2 regions of the Salinicoccus siamensis genome follow, and region 2 is predicted to be linked to the other one. Evidence: predicted binding sites of a transcription regulator. Region 2 holds the regulator's gene; the other holds the start of a gene.

Region 1 (11,853 bases), 360 kb from region 2:
TTCGTCACAATCGCTGGCGCCTTCCCGCCTAATTCCAAATTGACTTTCGTGATGTTCTGTGCAGCGGCTTCCATCACTTTCGAGCCACCTGGGATACTTCCTGTCATGGTCACCATGTGAACTTTCTTGTGAGTAGCCAACGCATTGCCTATTGCGGAACCGACACCTGTCACAACATTATATACACCATCTGGTATATCTTTCATTTCATGCACAAGTTTTGTAAATTCCATTGTTGTATTGGGCGTGTGCTGACTCGGCTTCACTACAATTGTACAACCGGTTACAAGCGCGGTGGCAACTTTCCTTGCCAGGATGAAAATTGGAAAGTTCCATGGTATGATTCCCGCTACAACACCGATCGGCTTTTTATAGATGAAGATGTTCTCATTAGGGCGATCGCTTGGAACTATCTCCCCTTCAATCCTTCTCGCCCATTCAGACATATAGCGGAAATAGTCTATGGCAAGATCTACTTCTCCGCTTGCCAACTCATAATCTTTACCTTGCTCTTCTTGAAGAATATCGATAAATCTTTCCCTGTTTTTTTCAATCTCATCGCCTAGCCTGCGTACAATTTTACCGCGTTCAATGTTTGGGGTCATTTCCCACTGTTTTTGGGCATTGAATGCCGCTTCTACAGCTTTGTCTACATCTTTTTCAGTACCTTTTGGTGTTTTGGAAATCTTTTCTTCTGTTGCCGGGTTGATGATGTCGAGCCATTCATTACCGGATGATTCGACGTATTGTCCGTTAATGTACAATTTATGTTCCTGCACAACGACGCCTCCTAGAAATATTTATCTTTCATCTTCCCTTAACCAGGAGGCCTTAAACTTTATAAGAATTGGTAAGCTTATCGTCAATAGTCATTGATGGTCTGCTGTTTATTGAACTCTTCCTCGTCATCGCCTGTACCACATGCGGTCAACAGCATGAGTGTCATACCGGCGGCCACCAATAGTTTGATTGCTTTCATGAAACTACCTCCTCATCTGGACTCCATCTGTCTTCACCCATCCTTCTCCATTTCAATGGCTGCAGACAAACTTCTAAAACCATTCTAACAGCGAGACCGGGTTGTGTCTAAGCGCCGCATGTCTTGATTCGATTGATAAAAGTTCCATATATGAAAAAGACTCCCGGGATTCCCCGGAAGTCTCTTCAGCCGATACTCATCATCTGTTTTCATGCTTTCATTTCAAGAAGTTCACATATCACATGTGTCCGTCTCAATTTTTAGACCACTGCAACTTTCACTTCTCCTTCTTCTAGTCTTACTTCAACATTGCCTACTGATTCCTCTTCCAGTATAAGATCTGTAAGTTGGTCCTCAACCTTATCCTGGATGACTCTTCTTAATGGTCTTGCTCCAAATCGTTTGTCATATCCGAGCCTTGCCAGTTCATATTTCGCTTCATCCGTAATCGTGATTCCGATGTCGTTGTCTTCGACAGTTTCCCGAAGTTCTGCCAACATGAGATCAACTATCAGGAATAGATCATCTTCAGAGAGTTCATTGAAGTTGATGATTGAATCGAAACGGTTCAGGAACTCAGGTTTAAAGTAGTCGCTCAGATTCTCCAGTGTCGATACAGACTCATGTGCATCTGCGTTGAATCCTACACTCGCTGTATTGGCTCCTGTACCTGCGTTACTTGTCATGATGATGACTGTATCCTTGAAACTGACCATACGGCCATGCGAATCTGTCAAATGGCCATCTTCCATAATCTGAAGGAAAGTGTTCTGTACATCAGGGTGTGCTTTTTCTATCTCGTCCAACAGGATGATGCTGTACGGGTTGTGCCGCACTTTTTCAGTCAGTTGTCCAGCTTCCTCGTGGCCAACATAACCCGGAGGGGAACCAATGATCTTAGACACTGCATGCTTCTCCATATACTCACTCATATCAAGGCGTATCATGGACTCTCGGGAACCGAACAATTCTTCCGCCAACGCCTTAGTCAGTTCTGTCTTGCCGACCCCAGTCGGTCCGACGAAGAGGAAGGAACCTATCGGACGGTATTTCGATTTCAGACCTGCCCTACTACGGCGTACTGCTTTCGCAACTTTTGCGACAGCTTCTTCCTGACCGATGACTTTGCTGGTCATTCTCTCTTCCAGATCACGCATCTTCTCTTGCTCATCTGCCTGCAACTTCGTTACAGGAATGCCAGTTTTCTCCTCGATTATCAATTGGATATCAGAGACATCAACGTCGATGGTCTTCTCTTCATCCTTAACTTTCTCGAGCTGTTTCTCGAGCTGGATTTCCACATACTTCAAGTTTGCTGCTTTTTCATAATCTTCTCGTTCTGCCGCCTCGGTTTTTTCTTTCTCGATTTCATCCAAATGCTGTTGTATGGCATGCGCATCGTTTTCTGCATTTGCCAAGTTCAGCCGTGAACCGACCTCATCCATCAGATCAATCGCCTTATCCGGCAAGAACCTGTCTTGGATATAGCGGTCAGAAAGAGATACAAAAGCGTGAATCGCTTCGTCGGAATAACGTACTTCATGGAAGTTCTCATAGCGATCCTTAATCCCTTGAAGAATTTGTTCCGCTTCTTCCAGCGTTGGTTCTTTCACTATAATCGGTTGCAAACGACGCTCCAGGGCCGCATCTTTTTCAATCTGACGATATTCTTTTAACGTGGTCGCCCCAATGAGTTGCATTTCCCCACGGGCGAGCGCAGGTTTCAAAATATTTCCCGCGTCCATCTGTGAACTCTCCGCTGTACCTGCTCCAACCAGCAGATGAATTTCATCAATGAATACGATGATGTCATCCCTTTGCTGTATTTCTTCGATCAATTGCTTCATGCGTTCTTCAAATTGCCCGCGGATGCCTGTATTGGCTACAAGCGAAGCGACATCCAGTATATATATTTCTTTGCCTATCAATTTTGTCGGCACTGCACTTTCAGTGATTTTCAATGCCAGTCCTTCTGCGATGGCCGTCTTACCTACCCCTGGTTCACCAATTAATACCGGGTTGTTTTTGTTGCGCCTGTTTAATGTTTCGATTACACGCTTCACTTCTTGATCGCGACCGATGACAGGGTCGATTTCTCCAGCTCTGGCCGCTTCTGAAACGTTTTTGCCAAGTTGCTCTATCAGGCTGTCATTACCCTCTTGGCCTTGCTTGACGGTGGTGCCGGTATGGCCAGATCCATTTCCTTCATAATATCCATCATTATGCCCTTCACCATTGAAAGGGAATCCGGATTGGAATCCATCAGAGTTCATCATTTGTTGTCTGATATCCCGGAAACATTGGTTGCATAAGTGCATCTGTACTTTTTTATTGTTGAGTTTCATTGCAACATTAACGTTTGCATCATTTATCCCACAATTTTGGCATTTCATGAGTCATACCTCCTATATAATTGACTTTGACTAACTTTGACTATATACATATTATAAAGCTCCTCAGACATCATTTCAAAGAGTTTGCTTGAAATTTTATTTGAACCCTTATTTGTTTGACTAACTTTGACTATATTATTATTATACATTGACCTTGTTTGACTTTCAAGTGTTTAACCTTAAAATCGTGATATAATAATAAGCCTCTATCGTCGTTGAACCTCTAAACTTAAAACCCCTGCACCGGTATTGAAACCCGGATACAGGGGATTGTAATGTCGTTTTTCATTTACTGGCATTTTACAGGTGTATAGTGATATCTCCATCCTCACGAAGTTTTTCGGCGAGTTTCTGGACGGCTTCACTCTCTTTCTGCGACTTGATCTGGGATTCCAGTTCAGGCTTAAGTTCTTCAAAAGATGGGAGTTCCTCGGCACCTTCCATTTGTTCACGCTGCTCTTTCGCATCATCATAAAGTGACTGCAATTCCTTCTCTGTCGGTTTAATTTCGCCCGTTTCTTCAGCAATCAGCTTATCTACTTTCACCTGAGTTTTAATCTGGGAGGTGATTTCCTCTTTAGACATGCCTTGTTCTTCTACTGCAGCATAGAAATCTTCTTTGGATTCCATGCCATTACGCTCAACCAGGTCACTAAGCATATCATCAACTTCTTTATCGGAAGCTTTATAATCCCGTTCTTCAGCTTCTTGAACAAGCAGCTTCTGACCGACTATTCCATCTGCTATCTGCTTCTTCAATTCATCCTGATCTACTTCTTCACCGGCCATCTGCTGCTGAATCGCAAGCTGTTGAAACTGTGCTGTATAAGTTTTTTCAAACTCATCTTTCTTCACTTCTTCGCCATTCACTTCTGCCACGACGTCTGGCACATCATCAAGCTCAGGTTCAGGCATTTCTGGCTGTTCTCCTTCACCCTTACTTGCTGTTTCTTCTTGTTTCTTCGCATCATTATTCTTATCTTCAGCTGACTCTTCCCCTCCGCATGCTGCTAAGGCAAGAACCAATGTGCCTAGAGTCAGAGCCATTAATATTTTCTTCATGATTATTTTAGAACTCCTTCCAATACTTACTGTCCGTCATTTTAACACACCATGGACTTATTTCCATTTTTTAAGGGGGCCACATCGCTTAATTTTTTTGAAATGTGAACATTACATGAAGTACATATGACTTTTTAGCTCACCGAAAATATAAAATAATGCCCTTTACAGAAGTTTTTTATCCATAAGGGCATCATTAAATGTTCTGCTTTCTATTCCACTGTCACTGATTTTGCGAGATTTCTCGGTTTGTCCACATCGTTGCCACGATGTAGCGCAGCATAATAGGCAATAAGCTGGTAGACCACTACCGAAACGAGAGGTGTCAGCATCTCATGCACTTGTGGAATGACATAGGTGTCCCCCTCCTGATCCATTCCTTCCATGGATACCATGCAGACTTTAGCCCCTCTCGCCTCGACTTCCTGGGCGTTGCCTCGGATATTCAAATTGACCCGTTCCTGTGTCGCTAAGGCAAATACTGGTGTATTCTCTTCAATCAATGCGATGGTGCCATGCTTAAGCTCACCACCGGCAAAGCCTTCTGCTTGAATATAGGATATTTCCTTCAATTTCAAAGCGCCTTCGACACCAACATAATAATCCATAGTGCGGCCGATAAAGAAAGCATTTCTTGTTGTTTCAAGGTATTCGTTGACGATCTGTTCGATTTCAGGCGCATCATCGATAACAGCTGTAATGGCTGTTGTAACTTTAGCGAGTTCACGCATCAGATTGATTTCAGTATCTTTGCCGAGCTCCCTTGCAGTGACTTGAGCCAGAATCGAGAGTACTGCAATTTGAGCCGTGTAGGCTTTTGTTGAAGCAACGGCGATTTCAGGCCCCGCATGCAATATAAGTGTTTCATCCGCTTCCCGGGCAAGGGTGGATCCAGGTACATTAGTCACAGTCAGGGATTTGTGCCCCTGCTTTTTGACATCAACCAGTACTGCCCGGCTATCTGCCGTCTCACCCGATTGGGAAATGAAGATGAATAGCGGTTTTTCTGATAGGAGCGGTGTATTATAGACGAATTCCGAAGCCACGTGCACTTCAGTCGGCACCCCCGCCCATTTTTCAAAGTATTCTTTGCCGATCAGACCGGCATGATAACTTGTTCCGGCGGCTATAATGTATATGCGGTCCGAACTTTTGAGTTGATCTATCACTGCACCGTCGATTTTAAGGTTTTCGTCCTTATCCTGATACTCCTGTATAATTTTGCGCATGGTTGCTGGCTGGTCATTGATTTCCTTGAGCATGAAATGGTCGTAAGTCCCTTTTTCAACTTCACTCTCATTAATTTCGGCTATAAAGGATTCCCTTTTAATTTCTTTACCCAAAGCATCTTTAATGATGATTTCATCTTTTTTCAGAAGTACGATCTCCCGGTCCATCAATTCAACAAATTCATTTGTCTCTTTAAGCATTGCGATTGCATCAGAAGTGATGACATTAAAACCTTTGCCTTTGCCCAGTAGAAGTGGGGATTTATTTTTTGCCGAATAGATGACTTCAGGCTCCTCTTCATCCAGCAGACCGATGGCATATGATCCATGAAGAAGATCCAAAGTTTTCGTGAAAGCTTCTTCAGTAGTCATTCCTTCCGCCGCGAACTTGGCGATGATCTCGACGATGATTTCAGAATCAGTGCTCGAGACCAATTCAACCTCCGGAATGTACGTTCCTTTAATTTGTTCATAATTTTCTATGACACCGTTATGGACCAATGTAAAGCGTTTATCCGTACTTTGATGAGGGTGGGCATTTTTGACATTCGGTACCCCGTGGGTGGCCCATCTTGTGTGACCGATACCCGCTGTCGAAGCAAAATCCATATCGACCTTTTCTGTCAAATCCTTGATCCTACCCTTTTCTTTGAAGACCTTTACTTCCTGTTCATTTCTGACACCGATACCTGCAGAGTCATAGCCGCGATACTCCATCTTTTCAAGGCCGTTGAGCAATATGTTTTTCACATCTTTGCTTCCTATATAACCAACAATTCCACACATAAAAAACACCCTTTCCAATTTAGTAGATTTATGCCAACGTTCTGTCCCACCAGTCACCCGGCAGTTTTATCAATTGGCTTCACGAATACTTTAGTATCCGGGACAGCATCCGCCGATTTTCGATAACTGTCCTCCTCGTCAACAGGAAACCCTGTCCAGGCGCTATTCCGATTTCTTGAACTCTCTTTATTCTCCTTTACTGTCAATGCTTTCATTCTAATGGAAATGCTTTACTGCCGCAATATAAATATGGATAACAGATATTGTCTCCTCGAAAAAACAAGCTTCCGGATTATTCATCCGGAAGCCTAAGATTTATTCCAGTCCCATTTCCTGTTGAACCACCTCAGCTATAGCATTGGCATAACCGCTTGAAAGCTCTTCTGTTTCCGCTTCAGTCATTACCCGTACAAGTGGTTCTGTACCTGAAGCCCTGACAAGGACACGACCATTGCCATTCATTTCCTTCTCAACTTCTTCAATCTTTTTAGACACTTTTTCATTTTTGACGACATTATATTTGTCGGAAACCCGGATGTTCACCAATTCCTGAGGGTACGTCTCAACTTGTTTTGCAAGTTGTCCTAGCGTCTTGCCGGAGGATTTGATGATCGCTGCGAGGTGGGCACCTGTCAAAAGTCCGTCGCCCGTTGTATTGTAGTCCATCATGATGATATGGCCGGATTGTTCGCCGCCAAGGCTATATCCTCCTGCTCTCATCTCTTCAACAACATATCTATCCCCGACTTTAGTCTTGTCACTTCTGAGCTTATGGGCTTCCAATGCTTTGTAGAAACCTAGATTACTCATGACTGTCGATACAACCATATCATCTTTCAGCATGCCTTCCGATTTCATATGCTGAGCCAGGATGAACATGATCTTATCACCATCTACAATATTGCCCTTTTCATCCACTGCTATTATCCTATCGCCGTCCCCATCGAAAGCGAACCCGAAATCACAACCTTCTTCTACAACAAGCTCTGCAAGTTTTTCAGGATGGGTTGAGCCTACGCCCGCATTTATATTCTTGCCATCAGGGTTACAGCCGATAGTCACTGTATCTGCTTCCAAATCACCAAAAAGATAAGGTGCCAGAGAATACGTCGAACCATGTGCACCATCCAGGCCAATCTTCATTCCTTCGAGATCGATATCCACTGTGGACTTCAGATAACTTATATATTTTTGCCCACCTTCGTAATAATCCGATTTGCTGCCAAGTTCAGCACCTGTCGGTCTTGGTAATGTATCCTTATCTGTATCCAGAAGTTTTTCTATTTCAGCTTCCTGGTCGTCGCTCAGCTTAAATCCATCGGACCCGAAGAATTTGATGCCGTTATCCCCTACAGGGTTATGTGAAGCTGAGATCATGATGCCTGCATCGGCATCCATCTCTTTGGTCAGATAAGCGACGCCTGGAGTCGAGATGACACCAAGTCGCATCACTTCTGCTCCAATTGATAAAAGTCCGGCCACGAGAGCGGATTCGAGCATTTCCCCTGAAATGCGTGTGTCCCGCCCTACCAGCACGGTGGGGTTGGTGTTTTCATTTCCCGCTAATATATAGCCGCCAAATCTGCCAAGCTTAAACGCCAATTCGGGAGTGAGTTCAGTGTTTGCAACACCTCTGACTCCATCAGTTCCAAAATATTTACCCATCTCTTTCTCCTTTTTAACCCAAGATTTAACTGTTTTCCTCAACCTGTATTTTTGCCTGCAGAACCGCTGGTTCTGTGCGGTCCACATTTTCCGGTAGATCGATTTTCACATCTTGTGAAGTAGATTGGCTTAAACCGTCTATATCTACATCTACATTCATTTCATCGATTCCTGATAATACATCTTCTGAACCGAATACTTCTACCGTTTCATAATTGAGGTCTACACTCTTCAATGAATATCCTTTTTTGACTTGGCCATTCACCTCAAAGCTTACCGGTACTTCCTTGCTTCGTTCATCAACCTTGATTTCAACCCGGACACGCCCTGGATCTAACTTGACGTCCAGTTTATTGAATTGGGCATCGAATACACTGACTTCAGCTTCTTCAACGCGATCTTCAGTAATTTTTGAATTGTCACTTAAGGTGGCACGTACATATTGTATACGATTCATCTGACTTTCTCCACCCACGACAGTGATTGTTTCAGGTTCCACCGTAATTGATTTAAGTTCATGATCTGATCCTATGCGACTGTCACTGATTTCTGCCTGTACTTCAAACGTTTTCGTTACAAGCTCCTGTATATCTACATTCGCCGCTTCTGGGACTATTTCTGCCGTCACATTTTCTGGCAGACCTTCTATTGTAAAATGTTCTTCATATTCTCCGATATCGCGATTCCTCAAATCCAGATAGACAGCGAGATCCCTCGTAGTCTGGAGCCTTTTGATGTTCGAAGCATTACCAAATAATTGTACATTGACTTGTTCAGGCGCACCTGACACGTAATAATCTTCTTCTTCATAGAGGATTTCTACTGGGACATCCTCAATTATTTCCATATCTGCTGTATCACTGTCCGCATTCAATAATTCATCAAATACATTATTGACCGATAAGAACATGAACAGTGCCAATGCCAAGGCGACAAATCTGAGCCCCCATTTACTTTCTAGCAAATAAACCGCCTCCTTCCTTCACAGGTGGAAGTATATGCCAATGTGTCTTCAACAGGTCATCTAGCTCTTCGAGTGTAATTTCTTTAGTCAGGTTGCTGTCGTATGAAACAGATATGTTCCCTGTCTCTTCTGACACAACTACCGTGAAGGCATCGGTCACTTCCGAGATACCAACTGCAGCGCGGTGTCTCGTTCCAAGATTTTTAGCTATTTTGTTGCTGTCGGATAATGGAAGATAACTCGCTGCCGTAGCTATCTGGTTCCCTTGGATGATCATCGCCCCGTCGTGTAGCGGGGTGTTTGGTATGAATATATTGATCAGCAGTTCTGAACTTATGTTTCCGTTTATGGGTATGCCTGTTTCTATATAATCCTTCAATCCAGTCTCCCTTTCAAAAACAATCAGTGCCCCGATGCGCCGTTTGGCCATATAACGCACTGATTTCACCATTGCTTCCCTAAGTTTATCGTGTTCCGATGTAGAACTTCCATTACCATTTGTACGGAACAGGCTGCCCCGTCCAAGCTGCTCGAGGGCACGCCTTAATTCAGGCTGGAAGATCACGATTATTGCCAGGAAACCCCATTCTAAAACTGTATCGAACATCTGAGTGGTCGTGGTAAGATCAAAATAGTTACTTATCGACCGGCCGATGAGAATGAAGAATATACCTTTAATCAGCTGAATTGCTTTTGTACCTTTCATGACTGTCATCAAAAGGTAAATGACATACCATACGATCAGCAGATCGACAATACTTGTAATTATAGTAGCTGTTGTGAAATTTCCTAAAACACTGTCCATCTGCATAATATGTCCCTCACTTAATCATTCATATACTGTCGAATTCTTTTTCCAATTCCCGATGAATTAAAGCCAGCACTTCATCATTTCCCACAGGCCGGATATCAGATTTGATATCACCAAAAAGTGCTGCGGCACTTTCAATGTCCCCTTTTTTAAAAAAGGCATAACTCATCAATAATTTTGCCTCTGGAATGTTCATGTTTTCCACTCTTTTTTGAAGCAGCTCATAATTGCCAATCATCGCAAAATTTTTTCCTTCGATCAGAGCCAACTCACTTGGTTTGTATTGGATCTGAAGCATTCTGGACTGCTTTTCCACCCTTTTAAGCATCCTTAATGATGTAAGATACTCTCCGCATCTCTGATAACAGTCCGCCACGGCAAACATGATACGGATCACTCCGAAATTCTGATCGGAAAACCGGAGGATTGTGAATAAAGTATCTTCCAACAAATCCAGGGCAGCCTCCACCCTTCTTTCTTCGACCATTAATTCCACCTTGAGAAGAATCGCATCAATATAGGTTTGATTGAAGGAGACAGCTGAAAGGAGTGTTACAGCCTGACCGATATGTACATTAAGATTCTTTCTGTCCCCGATATGCCTATAATACTTAGCATATAATAAATGGATCCTGCCATTATCCGGTGCTGGGACCTCATCCACCCTATGATATTCTTTATCGATGAAGTACTCAAATGAGGAAAAATCGCCCTGATCCACCTTCTGTTCATAATAAGAGATTTCGCGCAGTATCTCCACATCATTATACCTGAAATGAGAAACTTCCTGCATGAAATCATTGACTGAACAATTCAACCGTTCACTCAGTTTGATCAAAACGTTTGTGGAAGGATGGACACTGCCTTTTTCAATAAGACTTAAATAGGTTCTGGAGATGATTCCCTCGGCCAATTCTTCTTGAGTCAAATTATTATTGTTGCGGATTTCCTTGATACGCTGTCCTATCATAAAGGTGCCCCCTCCACTTACTTAACAATTCCATCATATCAAATTGCCCTTTATGCAACAAATGTTACAAGTGTTATCAGTCAAATAAATGAATGTTTATTCCGTTGACATAACAATTTCACTTAATCATACTATAAACATACATTATAAGGGGTGTTAAATGTGAAAAAACTGCTTGTAATAGATAATCTCGCTCAATTAAAAAGTGTCAGCGATCCATTTCGCATCCAACTCCTCACCATGCTTGGAGAAAAACCAAAGACAGGACAGATGCTTGCTGACGAACTTGAAATTCCTCGTGCCAAAATCCATTATCATCTGAATGAACTGCTCAAAAACGGAATTATCCATGTAGTGAAGACAGAAGAGAAGAATAGTATTGTACAGAAGTTCTATGAGCCCATCGCCAAAAAAGTAGTTCCTAATATAGATCTTCTAAAATATAGTTCAGATGAAAAGAAGAAGGATAGCATGTCCTATAACTTAAGAATCAAGGAAGATGATCTCAAACCCTTTAAAAAAGAGCTGAAAAAGTTCGTTAAAGATAATTCAGTAAAGAAAAGTACGAAAAACTCAAAAGATTATAAGGTCCAGATCATGCCTATAGGAGAAGACTGAAGGCAGATAAAAAAACCTGTGCCGGAAAACGACGTGACCCAAAAATTGAACGTTTTGAGGTCATCTCGAACGGCTACAGGTTTCTTTTTATTAAAGCTGCTTTTTTCCGAATAGGCTTTCTGCAATCTTCACGGCTTTTTCAGCTGTTTTATTCTTCTCATCAAGTAGAGGGTTCACTTCCACCAGATCCATCGAAGTGATCCTCCCACTATCGTTCAGTATCTCCATAGCGAGCTGTGACTCAGAGAGCGATAATCCTCCATCTACTGGAGTGCCTGTGCCCGGTGTTTCCAGTGGATCCAAGGCATCTACATCCACTGATAGGTGAATGCCATCTGTACGTCCCTCCAAATGGGTTAAAGCTTCTTTCATGACA
Region 2 (11,853 bases):
CTTCTTTGAGCCCTTCGTTCTTCATCTCGAACATGCCCATCTCATTCGTCGACCCGAAGCGGTTTTTGACGGCACGCAGCATCCTGTAGGTATGATGCTGATCCCCTTCAAAGTAGAGGACCGTATCCACCATATGTTCAAGTAGCCTAGGTCCCGCAATCTGTCCATCTTTCGTCACATGTCCGACGATGAAGGTTGCGATATTGCCGCTTTTGGCGATATTCATGAGGCTCTGGGTACACTCCCTGACTTGCGCCACACTGCCCGGGGCGCTCGTCACGTCTGGGTTGAAGATGGTCTGGATCGAATCGATGATGAGGAAATCGGGATCCAGCCGCTTTATTTCGTCATGGATGTAGTAGAGGTTGGTTTCGCTGTAGACATTGAGGTTGTCGCTCGCTTCCAGCAGTCGGTCTGCCCGGAGTTTGATCTGTTCCGTCGATTCCTCGCCTGAAACATACAGCACTTCGTGATTCTCGGATAGAGCCAGGGCCGTCTGTAGCAGGATGGTCGATTTGCCGATCCCCGGGTCCCCACCGATCAGGATCAATGAGCCGTTCACTATCCCCCCGCCGAGCACCCGGTCGAACTCGGGGCTTTGCGTCTTCGTCCTCGGGGTGTGGCTTTTCTTGACCCGTTCGAGTTTCTGGCTGCGTTGTCTGGTGTCGGTTTCCACCTTGCCGAAAGTTCCCCTACCCTTTGTTTCCTTATGGACGATCTTTTCCTCCATCTGGTTCCAGGCACCGCAATTCGGGCATCTGCCCATCCACTTCGGCGATTCATGTCCGCAGGCCATGCATTCAAAAACATTTTTCGCTTTCGCCATATATAAGCCTCTCCTGTAGTTCGATTTTATTATTATATAGTGTATAACTATTACATGTAATTTTAAAGTAGTAGCCATCAGAACTGCCATTAAGCGTGGAAGTATGAAGAAAAAGGCCGGGCGGTGGGCCCGCCCGGCCTTTATGCATCTATTCTGCTGCCACTGCGTCTTTAGTTTTCACGTCGAATTCGTCGTTTTTATAGTCGATTGTGACGACCTTGCCTTCAAGCTCTTCCCCGGATAGGAGGGACTCACTGAGCCGGTCTTCAATATGGCGCTGTATCGACCGTGCAAGCGGCCTTGCACCGTATTCCGGATCATAGCCTTCGTCAGCGATTTTCTCCTTGGCCGAATCCGTCACTTCAAGATGGATATCCTGGCCACCGAGACGGTCTCTCAGCTGATCGATCATAAGCGAGACGATCTGCTTGAGGTGCTTCTTCTCGAGGCTGTGGAAGACGATGATGTCATCCACACGGTTGATGAATTCCGGACGGAATGTGTTTTTCAGTTCTTTCATCATCGTGCTTCTGATCGTATCGTAGTCCTGGCTATCGTCTGTCGTGCCAAATCCTACGAACTTGTTGTCCTTGAGTTCCTGGGCACCGACGTTTGATGTCATGACGATGATCGTGTTGCGGAAATCGACGGTGCGGCCGTTCGAATCGGTCAATCGTCCATCATCCAACACTTGGAGGAGCATATTGAATACGTCAGGGTGCGCCTTTTCGATCTCATCAAACAAGACAAGGGAATAAGGTTTTCTCCTCACTTTTTCTGTCAGCTGTCCACCATCATCATAGCCGACGTAGCCAGGAGGCGAACCGACCAGACGGGAGACGGAGTGCTTCTCCATGTACTCACTCATATCGACGCGGATCATGGCTTCTTCCTCGCCAAACATCGATTCACTGAGCGCACGGGCAAGTTCAGTCTTACCGACACCCGTTGGACCGAGGAAGATGAAGCTTCCGATCGGACGCTTAGGATTCTTCAGACCTGCACGGGCCCGTCTGACCGCTTTCGAGATGGAGGCCACTGCATCTTCCTGACCGATTACACGGTCGTGAAGGATACTCTCCAAGTTCAGCAGGCGCTCCGACTCCTCTTCTGCGATCTTAGCCAGCGGTATGCCGGTGATACCGCTGATGACCAGCTCGATGTCGCCCTTTTCGACAGATTGAGAAGCCTGGCCCTGTTCCTTCTTCCAGTCATCCTCACGCTTTTTGAGTTCTGCTTCAAGTTTGCTCTGCTTGTCCCGATAACTTGCCGCCGCTTCAAATTCCTGGCTCTGCACCGCGGAATCCTTCTCTTTCTTGACGGCTTCGAGCTTGCTTTCAAGATCTTTCAGATCTGGAGGGGAAGTGTAGCTTCTGAGCCTCACTTTAGAGGATGCCTCATCGATCAGGTCGATCGCCTTATCCGGCAGATACCTGTCCTGTACATAACGGTTACTCATGATAGCCGCCGCTTCAAGCGCCTCATCTGTAATCGTGATCCTGTGGTGCGCTTCGTAGCGGTCCCTGAGTCCTTTAAGGATGAGGATCGCATCTTCAACACTCGGTTCATCCACCTGGACAGGTTGGAAACGACGTTCCAGTGCCGCATCTTTTTCGATATGCTTACGGTACTCTTCAAGCGTCGTGGCACCGATGCACTGCAGCTCACCGCGTGCCAATGCCGGCTTCAGGATATTGGATGCATCGATGGCACCTTCTGCGCCGCCCGCACCGATCAACGTATGGAGTTCATCGATGAACAGCACGACGTTCCCGGCCTTATGGATTTCATCCATCATTTTCTTCATGCGCTCTTCGAATTCACCGCGGTATTTCGTACCCGCAACGACCGTGCCCATATCCAATGACATGACACGCTTATCCTTCAGCGTCTCAGGCACTTCATTTTTGACGATGGCCTGCGCCATTCCTTCAGCGATGGCCGTCTTACCGACACCCGCTTCACCGATGAGGACAGGGTTGTTCTTCGTCCTTCTGCTCAGCACCTCGATGACACGGGTGATCTCTTTGGAGCGTCCGATCACCGGATCGAGCATCTCATCACGTGCAATCTGTGTCAGATCACGCGCCAGGGAATCGAGCGTTGGTGTATTGTGGTCTTTCTTCAGATTGTCCTTCTGCTGGAACGCATCCGGATTGCCGAGCATCTTGATGACGGCCGCCCGTGCTTTTGTGATGTTCAAGTCAAGATTGGCCAGCACGCGTGCTGCCACACCTTCGCTCTCCCTTATCAGGCCGAGCAGGAGGTGTTCCGTGCCGACGAAATTATGGTGGAGTTTCCGCGCTTCATCCATGGATAGCTCGATCACCTTTTTGGCCCTCGGCGTGTAATGGATGGAAGACGATGGTTCCGTCCCTTCGTTGATCAGGTTGAATACTTCTTCTTTGACCTTTTCTTCTGTGATGTTGAAGGAGACGAGCACTTTTGCCGCAATGCCTTCATTTTCCTTCGCAAGACCGAGCAGAAGATGTTCTGTCCCGATGTTCGAATGTTTGAGGTTGATCGCTTCTTCCTGTGCGTACGCTAATACTTTCTGCGCACGTTCTGTCAGTCGTCCAAATAGCATACTTTATTCCCCTCCTATTAAATATCTCATCATCGTTGCACGCTCTTCTTCAACAGCCTGCTCAAGTGATGTGTATGTGCCTTCTTTATCATTCAGACGCATTTTGATGAATGCCGGCTGGATGAGTTGAATCCATTTCTGGAAATGAAAATGTGGGAGTTCGATCAGATCGAGGTCGATTCCGAACTTGATGTCGCTCAAGCATTTCGCCGCTTCGTTCAAAGACAGCTTATAGGCATGTCCCAAAAGGCCGAGCGAGCGGTGGACCGCATCTTTTACGTCCAGGAGATGTTCATCTTCAAGCCATGAGCGCATCTCAATCTCCTCTTCGATGATCCTCTGCTTCAGTTCGTCCAGAGTGGTGATGATCTCATCCTCCGTCTGCCCGAGCGTCAACTGGTTTGACAGCTGATAGATATGGCCGAGCGGCACCGAACCTTCTCCATATATTCCCCTTAATACGAAACCGAAACGACTCAAATTTCCAGCCATGCGCTGGATGCGTTTGCTTGAAGTGAGCGCCGGGAGATGCAGCATCACAGAAGCCCGGAGGCCTGTGCCGACATTCGTCGGACAGGCTGTCAGGTAGCCGTACCGTTCATCAAAGGCATAGTCCAGCTCATGTTCGATCCTGTCATCTATATCGTTGGCCTTCCGGTAGATGTCCATCATGTGTTGGCCTGACCCCATCGCCTGGATGCGCAGATGGTCTTCTTCATTCACCATGACGGAGATCGACTCGTCTTCATTGGTGTAGTTCTTCACTCCCTGCTTGGTGAACAGGGGGCTCACCAGATGCTTTTCGACCAGCAGCGCCTTATCCTCAAACTTGAGGTCCGCCATATCCTTCTGGTCGTACCCCTCAAGCACCCCGTCCAGGCGCTCCACGATCTGCTCGATCCCACTACTGTTCTGCATCATATGGGGGTAGGGGATATGATCGATGTTGCGCGCCAGACGGATGCGGGTCGACATTTCAACCGGCTGCTCTTTGACGTCATGCATCCATGGGCTGATGTTTTTATATTCCATCATCTTCACCCAACCTTTCCAAAGCGCGTATCTCATCCCTGACGACGGCCGCTTCTTCGAATTCCTGGGTGTCGATGAGCGTCTGGAGCTTGGCCTTCAGCTGCTCCATCTTGCGCTTCGTCTTCAAGTATTCCTTCGACTTCTCCGGCATCTTGCCGACATGCTCAGTCTGATTGGCCTGCACACGGGCCACGATATCCGGCAGGCGCGCCTCGAATGTGCGGTAGCAATCGGGGCAGCCGAACTTCCCGGCCTGCACGATGCTGTTCAACGTGGAACCGCAAGTGCCACACTGCAGCGGTTTTTTCTGCTGCTGATGCAACGCAGGCTGTTGGGACAGCGATTGGAGCAGTTTCTGGATGTTGAAGGTGTCATCCGGATAGCTGAAATCATTCTCGAATGATGCATTGGCACATTGTTCGCACAGGAACCGCTCGCTCTTCTCCAGTCCATCGCCTTTCGATATATGGATGCTTGCTTCCCTTTCGTTGCATGACTCACACTTCATTCCATCACTCCTCACTGTATAGGATGACATCCATCACCCTCTTGAGTATCTTCGCACGCAGACGATCCCGGTACGGCAGCTCGAGCATCAATGTCTCACGGTCCATTACTGCACTTATGATCTTCGCCTCTTTTTGCGTCACCACTTCGTTTTCATACAACGACTGGATGATATGTTTGGCATTCTGCTGCGACAGCTGATTCCCGACCAGCTGCTTCAGATGGGCAAGGTATTCCGCTTTGGAATGCGTCTCGACTTTAGTGATCCTTATATACCCGCCGCCACCCCTTTTACTCTCAACCGTGTAACCGTGCTCGTTGGTAAAGCGCGTCTTTATTACGTAGTTCAGCTGCGAAGGCACACAATCGAACTTTTCTGCGATGTGCGCACGTTTTATTTCGACGACCTCAGTGCCGGACTCCTCTATCAGCTTTTTGAGGTACTGTTCAATTATATCTGACATGTTACGCATTTCATCACCTCTTTTGACCTTCTTTGACTTTGATTATATAGGCTGTGAATCAATATAGCAAATGGAAAGTTCCATGGATTCGCCCTTTATTTCTGTAAACGTTTGCATTATAATTAACCAGGATACATATCCATCGTTCCAGACGCATACAGTCATTCATTCAGACTACGGTAATATAATGGCTTAAAAAATAACTCTACGAGGTGAAAGTATTGAATATTCTAATGGGAATAATCGGTATCCTGTTTACATTCTTCCTGGCTTGGCTCGTCAGCAGCAACCGCAAGCTTGCGTTCAAAAAATGGAAGAACATCATCATCCTGCTTGGCGTCCAGCTGATTTTTGCATTCGTCCTCCTTTCCACTGGCGCAGGCCAGTTCCTCATAGAAGGTCTGGCCAACGGGTTCAACGCCCTACTCGGATTCGCGGCTGAAGGTGTCGGCTTCGTCATGGGGGATCTGACGGTAGGTGAAGACGGCGGCGTCGCTGACGTATTCTTCTTCAACGTCCTCCTTCCGATCATCGTCATCTCCGCCCTGATCGGCATCCTGCAGTATACGAAGATTCTGCCGCTCATCATCCGCGGACTCGGTATACTGCTTACGAAAATAACCGGAATGGGGTATCTTGAGTCCTATAACGGAGCTGCATCCATGCTCCTTGGACAATCAGAAGTGTTCATTTCATTGAAGAACCAATTGCCGCACCTGCCGAAACACCGTCTCTATACGCTTTCGGCACAGGCGATGAGTTCAGTGTCACTATCCATCGTCGGCGCCTACATGACCATGCTCGATCCACAGTATGTCGTGACGGCGATCGTCCTTAACCTGTTCGGTACTTACGTGATTGTGCACATCCTTAATCCATACGACGTAACCGACGCTGAAGACGAGGCCGATGTCGATGACAATCCAGACGCCGGCAAGTCATTCTTCCAGATCCTCGGCGACTACATCATGGATGGTGCCAAAGTTGCCATGACAGTTGCGGCCATGCTGATCGGTTATATCGCATTGATTGCGATTCTGAACCAGGTCTTCCTGCTCATCCCGGGCATGGAAATCACCTTCCAGGACGTACTCGGCTACATCTTCATGCCACTCGCATTCCTCATCGGAATCCCTTGGGCTGAAGCGCAGCAGGCAGGTAGCCTGATGGCGACGAAGCTCATTACCAACGAGTTCGTGGCAATGCTCGACTACACTGCGATTGCAGACGATTTCAGCAGAAAATCCCAGGCGATGATCTCAGTCTTCCTTGTATCATTCGCCAACTTCTCAAGTATCGGCATCATTGCAGGTTCTGTTAAGGGACTGCATGACGGAAGCGGCAATAAAGTCGCCACCTTCGGCCTGAAGCTCGTCTACGGGGCGTCACTCGTCAGTGTGCTGACAGCTGCGGTAGTCGGCATATTCGCTTAAATGACAATTTATATGCATACAAAAAACAGGCCATATGGCCTGTTTTTTTCATTTTTATAGATACCTTCAGTTGACTTTGCTTGATGAATTACCTGATACTGCCTATGAGATAAAAATTTGATGGAGCGATTAATATGAGAATAGGCGTCATTGCAGATCTGCATATCGATCGTAGGCAGACCCGCTATACAATCCAGGATTTTGAACATGTACTGACATGGGAAATCCACAAGCAGCAAATAGAACTGTTGCTCATAGCAGGCGATATCGCCAGCGATTACCGCATCACCCTTGAGTTCGTCTATACGCTTATGGACAAGACAGGAATCGATATCCGCTTCGTCCCCGGCAACCATGATTATTGGCAACCCGAAGCAGGCCATATATCCACCCCTGAAATCCATCAGCTCTATAAAGAAGAACCGACAAGCATGATAGATGCCCCGCTGATTATAGATGACCAGTGGGCCATCGTCGGCAACAGCGGCTGGTATGATTATTCCTACGCAGATCCACGGTTTTCCCGGGAAAAGATCGCGACGGGGAAATTCTCCGGCGGCACCTGGCAGGATAAAATCCGCGCCAACTGGTCGATGGACGACCCAGCGGTATCAAAAGCATTTGCACAATCCGCAAAACAGGACCTCGAGCGCGTCGGCAACCGCAACATCATCCTGATGACGCACGTCGTCACCCATCCACGGTTTGTAGTCCCTACACCCCACCGCCTATTCGACTTCTTCAACGCATTCATCGGCACATCCGACTTCGACCCACTCTACAAAGAATTCCCCATACGCTACAGCATCATGGGGCACGTCCACTTCCGCCACCAGATCACAGACGGCGGCATCCACTACATCTGCCCATGCCTCGGCTACCAGCGTGAATGGCGGACGGACGATTTGGCCACGGAAGTTGCCGATGCTTTGACGGTGATTGAGGTGTAGGGTGGATTAAAGCCCGTGATGACGAATAAGCAGAAAAGCATCATCCATCTACATAGATGGATGATGCTTTTTGTTTTCCAATCACTAATAGTTGTATTTGAAAACGTTTACAAATATAATTGGAGTACTATATGAAACTGGGGTGATATGTATGGCAAATGTAAATCAAGACAGACTCAAACTGTACGTTTTGGACAATGGAACCTTAAAGATGGATAAGAATCTGATGATCGCCAACTCCAATCAAGCCACGCTCGATAATCCCAACGCTCCGAACGAGATGATTGAATTCCCCATCTACACTGTCTTCATCGACCATCCCGAAGCAAAAATCCTTTTCGATACCGCCTGTAACCCGAACGCCATGGGGAAAGATGGCAGATGGATAGAGCAGACCCAGAAAGCCTTCCCCTACTCAGCAAGCGAAGAATGCTATCTCCCAAACAGGCTCGAGCAGATCAATGTAGACCCTAAAGAAGTCGATTATGTAGTCGCCTCCCACCTCCACCTCGACCACGCCGGTTGCCTAGAATATTTTACGAACGCTGTAGTGATCGTACATGACGATGAATTGAACGGTACGATGCAGACATATGCGAGAAATCAGAAGGAGGGAGCTTATATCTGGGCAGATATCGATGCCTGGATCAAGAATGACCTGACATGGAAGACCATAAAGTCTTATGAAGATAACCTCGAAATCGTCAAAGGCGTCAAAGTCTTGAATTTCGGCAGCGGCCACGCCTGGGGCATGATCGGTTTGGAAGTCGAAACAGGCGAACTCGGTACGCTTATCCTCGCATCTGATGCCATCTATACAAAAGAAAGCATGGAATCTCCAATCAAGCCGCCCGGCATCCTATATGATTCCATCGGATGGGCGCGCTCTGTTGAGAGGATCAAACGTATGGCAAAAGAGAAAGACGCTCAGATATGGTTCGGTCACGATGGTGATCAATTCGAAGGGTTCAGAAAATCCACCGAAGGATACTACGAATAAGCAATCTTTTAAAGGAGGATTACATGAAGATAAAAGCAGCAGTTCTGCATGAGATGGGGTTGTCTAAACCGTACGCCGAAAGCAAGCCGTTAAAAATTGAAACTCTGGAGTTGGATGAACCTACAAAAAATGAAATCCTCATTAAAATAGGAGCAGTCGGTCTATGCCATTCAGACTTATCCGTGATAAACGGAAGCCGCCCGAGACCGACTCCAATGGCACTGGGCCATGAAGCGGCCGGGGAAATCATGCAGGTCGGAGAAGATGTAACAGATCTTGAAGTCGGAGACCATGTCGTTTGCACCTTTGTACCAAGCTGTGGCTATTGCCTCCCTTGTAAGGAAGGGAGGCCTGCCCTTTGCGAAAATGGAGCAGCTTCCAACGAAAAGGGAGAAATGCTTGATGGGGGCAGAAGACTCCACAACGATGATGGAGAAGTGAATCATCACCTGGGTGTTTCAGGCTTTGCCACTCATGCGGTTGTATCAGCAAACTCTGTTGTAAAAGTCGATCCGAAGGTACCTTTAGAAGAAGTGGCCATTTTCGGGTGTGCCGTAATCACCGGTATTGGCGCAGTCATAAACACGGCCCAGATAAAACCGGGAAGCACGGTCGCCGTAATCGGACTTGGAGGCATTGGACTCAATGCTGTCATGGGGGCAAAACTGGCCGGTGCCGGCAAAATCATTGTCTTGGACATCAATCCAAACAAGTTTGATTTCGCCAAAAAATTAGGCGCCACCCATGTATTCGACTCTTCTGATGAAAATGTTGTGGAGGATATCAAAACCAGCACCTCAGGAGGAGTCGACTATGCATTCGAAACAGCCGGCGCCGTGCCGGCGATGGAAGTCGCCTATAAAATAACCAAACGCGGCGGCATGACAGTCACAACCGGCCTGCCCGACCCTAAGCATAACCTCTCATTCCCGCAAGTCACTCTGACGGCAGAAGAAAGAACCATAAAAGGTTCCTATGTAGGCAGCTGTGTTCCACTTCGCGACATTCCGAGATTTATGGAACTCTATCAGCAGGGAAGACTCCCAGTCGATGATCTACTGTCAGATACCTTGCCATTGGAAGATATCAATGAAGGATTCGACCGTCTGGAAAAAGGTGAAGATGCAAGACTTGTCATTAAAATGGAGTAATAAAAAGAATAGAGATTCTAATTACGCTACTATCGCCTAGATATCACAGTTTTTAATTTCATCTGTGGTATCTAGCCATTTTTTAATGGTCAGCTATCGATTACATTGAAGGTGAGGTACTTGCTATTTAGTATTAATAAATCCGCTTGATTAACGAATGATAATCTACTTTATTGAATTGAAGATTGTTACTACGTAAGTAGAGTCCGTCAAAAAAGCCTTGTTTAGTAAGCTGGAATTCACTTTCACTTCGATTCATGCTCGCCTTTTATGTATAAAGTCCCACTATATTATGTCATTTTACTATTTTAAATCAATACATAAGACAGATTAGAATTTCGTAATTCAGTTTGTATCCTGATAAAATAAATATCAATAATAGTATTTGGGTTTTTTTCTTTCTTTGATTTCAGTCTTATCGACCAACCATATTGCATCAGCAACCTCGTCCAATATCTTCCTTTTTATAACTATATTAATCGGCTCTTCTACTTTGTGGGAAGGAGATGTCCTATATAAATAGATGTTCTTTGATGTGGAAGTTTGTAGTGTTTTCTTTCCCACCTCTTCTTGATTGATCAGTTGATCACTTTCATTCACTAAACTTTCTTTTGTCACCTTATAGGAGTTCAATTTGTTCCAAAGCCTATCTTTTTCTATTAATAACAATTCAACATTGGTAATATCCTCAAAATTTCCCAACTGTCGGGCATCTTTTATCACAGAACTATTTGGATATACCAACAGATAATGGGTTGTCTTTAAATCTTCCCTTATAAACCACCCTTCTGAAAAATTGTTGTTCCTCCTTTTGAATTTTATTTCAAAGGCGAATGTCGGCAGTTTTTTATTCAAATAGTCCAGTTGTGCTTTCTCGTCTACACAGAACAATTTTTCATTTTGGGTTTTATAGACTATATCGATACCTTTCTTTTGTATCTCCTCTTCTTTTCTTTCGAATTCGTCGGCTCTCCTAGATATGAAACTAAAGCGCCCAGTTTCAAGCCTGGCCATCTTGGGATAAAAATATTTATCCAACCACTTAGCGACCATCTGCTCATTATTACTATCATTTATGAAGTTTGATTTCATAACATCGTCACGCCCTTCATTCAGATAATATGATGAATAGCTATATATTCATCTGCTTCGTTCTTTTGCATTTTCTATGAATGCAATTATTTCCTCAACCGTTTTATCCAAATCTTCTCTGACTTCATGTTCCCACACTCTTTTTAGGTTCCATCCACCATTTCTGTAATATTGATTTACTTCCTCATCCCTTTCTTTATTGCGCTTAAATTTTTTTCTCCAGAATTCTGTGTTGCTTTTGGGCATATTGCCATGTATTGGACATTGGTGCCAAAAGCAGGAGTCAATGAAAATTACTATCTTGTATTTTTTTATGGATATATCGGGGGTTCCGAACATTTCACGCGTGTTTCGCCTAAAGCGATATCCTTTCTTCCATAACTCGCTTGCGACTATCGATTCCAGTTTTGATACTGCTTTTATGGCACTCATCGTCTTGCTTCTTTGCTCAGGAGTCATCCTATCAGCCATGAAATCACACCTCCAGAGATTCTTACTGTTGTTGGCGGATGGTCATACATTAATCTCTTAGATCAACGACACCATTTAATGAGGCCAGTCACTACATCTCGTAATCTACAATCTTTATCAAGTAATCAAATCCTTGACCAAGCTCCTTACGAACCTGTTATTGAACCAGAAGGCATGTCCCGGTATATATTGGCCATCAGGCAAGGTCACCATACTCTTTTCCCTATTGGTTCCTTTTGTCCTCAGATGACATATGCCATTGAAATCCGATTTAGGAAAATTATTCCTCGTTTGTCCACCTACACGCCATTCTTCAAATCCTTCATTCAATATATGCTTC

What was found. Region 2 encodes CtsR, which represses protease genes until heat stress. Its sites were predicted from a motif close to ATGGTCAATAAAGGTCAAACA; they were not measured.
Region 1: a site for CtsR is predicted at 3,486-3,506, ahead of ACZ5LF_RS10265 (ATP-dependent Clp protease ATP-binding subunit). Genes of this name have one in related genera too.

The regions. Positions count from the first base shown of each region.
Region 1 covers NZ_AP043765.1:1,996,484-2,008,336, forward strand. Annotated here, with positions in the region: gene aldA (aldehyde dehydrogenase) at 1-779, opposite strand, end outside; gene ACZ5LF_RS10265 (ATP-dependent Clp protease ATP-binding subunit) at 1,240-3,372, opposite strand; gene ACZ5LF_RS10270 (SurA N-terminal domain-containing protein) at 3,673-4,434, opposite strand; gene glmS (glutamine--fructose-6-phosphate transaminase (isomerizing)) at 4,647-6,449, opposite strand; gene glmM (phosphoglucosamine mutase) at 6,765-8,114, opposite strand; gene ACZ5LF_RS10285 (CdaR family protein) at 8,140-9,078, opposite strand; gene cdaA (diadenylate cyclase CdaA) at 9,065-9,889, opposite strand; gene ACZ5LF_RS10295 (helix-turn-helix domain-containing protein) at 9,912-10,859, opposite strand; gene ACZ5LF_RS10300 (ArsR/SmtB family transcription factor) at 11,022-11,477, shown strand; gene rocF (arginase) at 11,568-11,853, opposite strand, start outside.
Region 2 covers NZ_AP043765.1:175,500-187,352, reverse strand. Annotated here, with positions in the region: gene radA (DNA repair protein RadA) at 1-826, opposite strand, end outside; gene ACZ5LF_RS00960 (ATP-dependent Clp protease ATP-binding subunit) at 975-3,413, opposite strand; gene ACZ5LF_RS00955 (hypothetical protein) at 3,417-4,448, opposite strand; gene ACZ5LF_RS00950 (UvrB/UvrC motif-containing protein) at 4,435-4,953, opposite strand; gene ACZ5LF_RS00945 (CtsR family transcriptional regulator) at 4,958-5,425, opposite strand; gene ACZ5LF_RS00940 (NupC/NupG family nucleoside CNT transporter) at 5,638-6,849, shown strand; gene ACZ5LF_RS00935 (metallophosphoesterase) at 6,984-7,799, shown strand; gene ahlS (AhlS family quorum-quenching N-acyl homoserine lactonase) at 7,951-8,799, shown strand; gene ACZ5LF_RS00925 (zinc-dependent alcohol dehydrogenase family protein) at 8,823-9,950, shown strand; gene ACZ5LF_RS00920 (hypothetical protein) at 10,323-11,042, opposite strand; gene ACZ5LF_RS00915 (very short patch repair endonuclease) at 11,091-11,513, opposite strand; gene ACZ5LF_RS00910 (Sau3AI family type II restriction endonuclease) at 11,631-11,853, opposite strand, start outside.